One region of the Streptomyces sp. NPDC101152 genome, then DNA from elsewhere that is predicted to be linked to it. Evidence: riboswitches for the same ligand, from Rfam matches in the RefSeq annotation. Region 1 holds a riboswitch; the other holds the start of a gene.
What was found. A riboswitch is a leader RNA that binds a small molecule or an ion and turns the genes downstream of it on or off. The one in region 1 is predicted to bind thiamine pyrophosphate.

Region 1 (2,194 bases):
GGCAGGCCGAGGTGCTCCTTGGGCGTGACGTAGCAGAGCATCGCCGTGCCCCACCAGGCGATCATCGCGGCGCCGATGCCGGAGGTGATGTGGTCGTACGCCGGTGCGACGTCCGTCGTCAGCGGGCCGAGCGTATAGAACGGAGCTTCATCACAGATCTCCTGCTGAAGGTCGATGTTCTCCTTGATCTTGTGCATCGGGACGTGTCCCGGGCCCTCGATCATGGTCTGTACGTTGAAACGCTTGGCGATGGTGTTGAGTTCCCCGAGGGTGCGCAACTCCGCGAACTGCGCCTCGTCGTTGGCGTCCGCGATCGAGCCGGGGCGAAGCCCGTCGCCGAGGGAGTACGTGACGTCGTAGGCGGCGAGGATCTCGCACAGGTCCTCGAAGTTCTCGTAGAGGAACGACTCCTTGTGGTGCGCCAGGCACCAGGCCGCCATGATCGAGCCGCCGCGCGAGACGATGCCCGTCTTACGGTTGGCGGTGAGCGGGACGTACGGCAGGCGCACGCCCGCGTGGACCGTCATGTAGTCCACACCCTGCTCGGCCTGCTCGATGACCGTGTCCTTGTAGATCTCCCAGGTCAGTTCCTCCGCCCGGCCGTCGACCTTCTCCAGGGCCTGGTAGAGCGGCACGGTGCCGATGGGCACGGGGGAGTTGCGCAGCACCCACTCACGCGTGGTGTGGATGTTGCGGCCGGTGGACAGGTCCATGACCGTGTCGGCGCCCCAACGCGTCGCCCAGGTCATCTTCTCGACCTCCTCCTCGATGGAGGAGGTGACCGCCGAGTTGCCGATGTTCGCGTTGACCTTCACCAGGAACCGCTTGCCGATGATCATCGGCTCGATCTCCGGGTGGTTGACGTTCGCGGGCAGGACCGCCCGCCCCGCCGCTATCTCCGCTCGCACGACTTCCGGTGAGACGTTCTCCCGGACGGCCACGAACTCCATCTCGGGTGTGATCTCCCCACGGCGCGCATAGGCCAGCTGCGTGACCGCCCGGCCGTCGCGGCTGCGGCGCGGTTGGCGCGGACGGCCGGGGAAGACGGCGTCGAGGTTGCGCAGACCGCCGCGCGGCGCGGTGTGCTTGATCCCGTCGTCCTCCGGACGGACGGGCCGGCCCGCGTACTCCTCGGTGTCACCGCGGGCGATGATCCAGTTCTCGCGCAGGGGTGCGAGCCCCCTGCGCACGTCGGTGTCGATGAGGGGATCGGTGTACGGGCCCGAGGTGTCGTACAGCGTGACCGACTGCCCATTGGTGAGGTGCACCTGGCGGACCGGCACGCGCAGATCGGGACGTGAGCCCCCGACATACGCCTTGTGCCAGCCGATGGACTTCCCGGCCTCCTGGGACTGCTCACTCCGGGGCGTTTCGCCCGGAACAAGCTGTTCGTCCTGGCTGGAGGCAGGCGTGCGTACGTCCTTGTTGGTCATGAGACCTACTCCCTACGCCGGCATTACCCGGTAACAGGTTCGGCGGTCGACGCAGCGGCTTCCGTCTGTCGACGTTTCGTGGGGAACATCACTCGACCTCGGTCATGTTCCACGTGAAACATCGCTGGGACGGAGGTCAGCGCCCTCTCAGCCCGGTGCTCCGAGCTCCCGCGTGTGCAAAGGTGCCTCCACGCTAGCGTCATATGTGGCGCGGTGAACAGTGGGCCTCTGCCGTTCTTGCGATGATCTGGCGGTGACCACGACACACCAGCCCCCGTACCCACCACCGGAGCCGCCCCACGGGCACCGCTCCGGATACGGCAACGGCCATGGTGCCGACGGCGGCCACGAGCACCTCCACGGCGCCGGCGACGGGCCTGGGCATGTGACCGGACCCCCGGGAGGGCACGGGCACAGTCACGGTCCCGCGGCCCCTGTCTCCAAGCACCTGCGCAAGGTCATCGCCGCCATCCTCGTTCCCTTCACGGCGGCGGTGCTGGTCGGGCTCGTCGTGATGTGGCCCGGGGGCGCCCCAGGCCACAAGCGCAGCGGGGTGGGCTTCGACCGACAGACTCAGCAGGCGACGGTCACCCAGGTCGTGAGCGTGAGCTGCAAGTCGGTGAACGCCTCGGGCGGCAGCTCGATCGGCGACCCGTCCGCCGCCGGGGGTTCCTCCCCGCAGCAGGCGAACGGCACCTGCAAGAAGGCGACGGTCCGGGTCGACACCGGCAAGGACAAGGGCCGTACGTTCACCGAGATCG
Region 2 (2,194 bases), on a different contig from region 1:
GGCGCCCGCGGGCACGCGCGTGCCGTCGTCGAGGACGACCTCGCCGGGCTCGATGTGCCGCACGCGCGCGTGGGTGCGCAGCACGGCGCCGGCGTCCGCGTACCAGGCGGCCATCGGCGCGGCGACCTCCGCGGGCAGCGCGCCCGCGAGCGGCCGGTCCGCGGCCTCGACGACGGTGACCGCGCAGCCCGCCTCGCGCGCGGCGGTGGCGAACTCGGCGCCGATCCAGCCCGCGCCGACGACCACGATGTCGTGCTGCCGGGCGAGCACGGGGCGCAGCCGCTCGGCGTCGTCGAGGGTGCGCAGCAGGTGCACGCCGGGCACGCCCTCCGCGCCGGGCAGCCGGACGGGTTCGGCGCCGGTGGCGAGGACCAGGACGTCGTAGGGGACGGGCCCGGCCTCGGTGTCCAGTTCGTGGGCGTCCGGGCGCACGCCGAGCGCCTCGCGCCCCAGCAGCAGTTCGATGCCGAGCGCCTCGAAGTCGACGTCGAAGGCGGAGCCCTCGGACTTGCCGAGCAGGACGGCCTTCGACAGCGGCGGCCGGTCGTAGGGCTGGTGGGGTTCGGCGCCGATCAGGGTGACGGTGCCCGTGAAGCCCTGTTCGCGCAGGGCGACGGCGGTCTGGACGCCGGCCATGCCCGCGCCGACCACGACCACCCGTCGCTGCGACTGCGTCGTCTGCTCGCTCACCTGATCACCATAGACACTGACTATCCGTCAGTCAGCGGTCCTGCTCAGTGACCTGCTCCACAACACTGGTGCCCCGGCCGGGCTGCGACTCCCACACCCAGGTCTCCTCCAGCCGCACCCGGCCGTCCGGCAGTTCCACGACCGTCGAGGCGCAGTGCCCCGAGGCCGTCGTCCCGTCCCGCTTCAGCTGCACGTACCGGAAGTCGAGCCGGTCACCGCGGCGGGTACCCACCAGATGCCCGCGTACGACGTCGCCGCCCGTGTACTCGGCCCAGATCTCCCCGTCCTTCTCGTGGTACGTGAAGCGGGTCCTGGTACCCACCTGACCTGGGGCCTGGTCGGCGACGGGGGCGAGGACGAGGCCGTCCAGCGAGCGGGACACGGCGGCAGGCTCCCTTACAGAGGCTTGGCGGCTCGGGCTAGGGTGGCCACCGTACAAGCACTCGCGGGAGCCCGGACGCACCGGGCTGAGAGGGAGGCTGGCGGCCTCCGACCGTACGAACCTGATCCGGGTCATGCCGGCGAAGGGAGGGGCTGGACGCCCATGTCGTCACGTACGTCAGACGTCCTCGTCATCGGGGGCGGGATCATCGGCCTGGTCACGGCCTGGCGCGCCGCGCAGCGCGGTCTCGCCACGTCCGTGGTGGATCCGGAGCCGGGCGGCGGGGCCGCCCAGGTGGCCGCCGGGATGCTGGCCGCCGTCACGGAACTGCACTACGGCGAGCAGACCCTGCTGGGCCTCAACCTGGCCTCCGCCCGCCGCTACCCGGACTTCGCGGCCGAGCTGACCGACCTCACCGGCCAGGACCTCGGCTACCGCCGGTGCGGCACGCTGGCCGTCGCCCTGGACGCCGACGACCGCGCCCACCTGCGCGAACTGCACGCCCTGCAGACGCAGTCGGGGCTGGAGTCCGAGTGGTTGTCGGGGCGCGAGTGCCGACGCCTGGAGCCGATGCTCGCGCCGGGCGTACGCGGCGGGCTCCGGGTCGACGGCGACCACCAGGTCGACCCGCGGCGCCTGGCACGCGCGCTGGTGGCCGCCTGCGAGCACGCGGGCGTGGTCTTCCGCCGCACCTGGGCCGAACGCTTCCGGGTCGCGGGCGACCGGGCGGCCGGCGTCACCACGACCGACGGCACCGAGCTGAGCGCGGGCCAGGTGGTGCTGGCCGCCGGCAGTCTCAGCGGGCGGCTCCCGGGCGTCCCGGACGACGTCCTGCCGCCCGTACGGCCGGTCAAGGGCCAGGTGCTGCGGCTGACCGTGCCGAAGCGGTTCGCGCCGTTCATGAGCCGCACGGTGCGGGCCGTGGTGCGCGGCAGCAGCGTCTACCTGGTGCCGCGCGAAAACGGCGAGCTGGTCGTCGGCGCGACCAGCGAGGAGCTGGGCTGGGACACCACGGTCACCGCCGGCGGGGTGTACGAGCTGCTGCGGGACGCGCACGAGCTGGTCCCCGGGATCACGGAGCTGCCGCTGACGGAGACCCGCGCGGGTCTGCGCCCCGGCTCC

Region 2: it holds a riboswitch for thiamine pyrophosphate, as region 1 does, so the genes downstream of both, thiO (glycine oxidase ThiO) here and thiC (phosphomethylpyrimidine synthase ThiC) in region 1, are expected to answer to the same signal.

The regions. Positions count from the first base shown of each region.
Region 1 covers NZ_JBIWPO010000015.1:91,907-94,100, reverse strand. Annotated here, with positions in the region: gene thiC (phosphomethylpyrimidine synthase ThiC) at 1-1,433, opposite strand, end outside; TPP riboswitch at 1,426-1,615, opposite strand; gene ACIRVK_RS21225 (YibE/F family protein) at 1,687-2,194, shown strand, end outside.
Region 2 covers NZ_JBIWPO010000012.1:93,856-96,049, reverse strand. Annotated here, with positions in the region: gene ACIRVK_RS18415 (NAD(P)/FAD-dependent oxidoreductase) at 1-690, opposite strand, end outside; gene ACIRVK_RS18410 (hypothetical protein) at 722-1,072, opposite strand; TPP riboswitch at 1,126-1,237, shown strand; gene thiO (glycine oxidase ThiO) at 1,235-2,194, shown strand, end outside.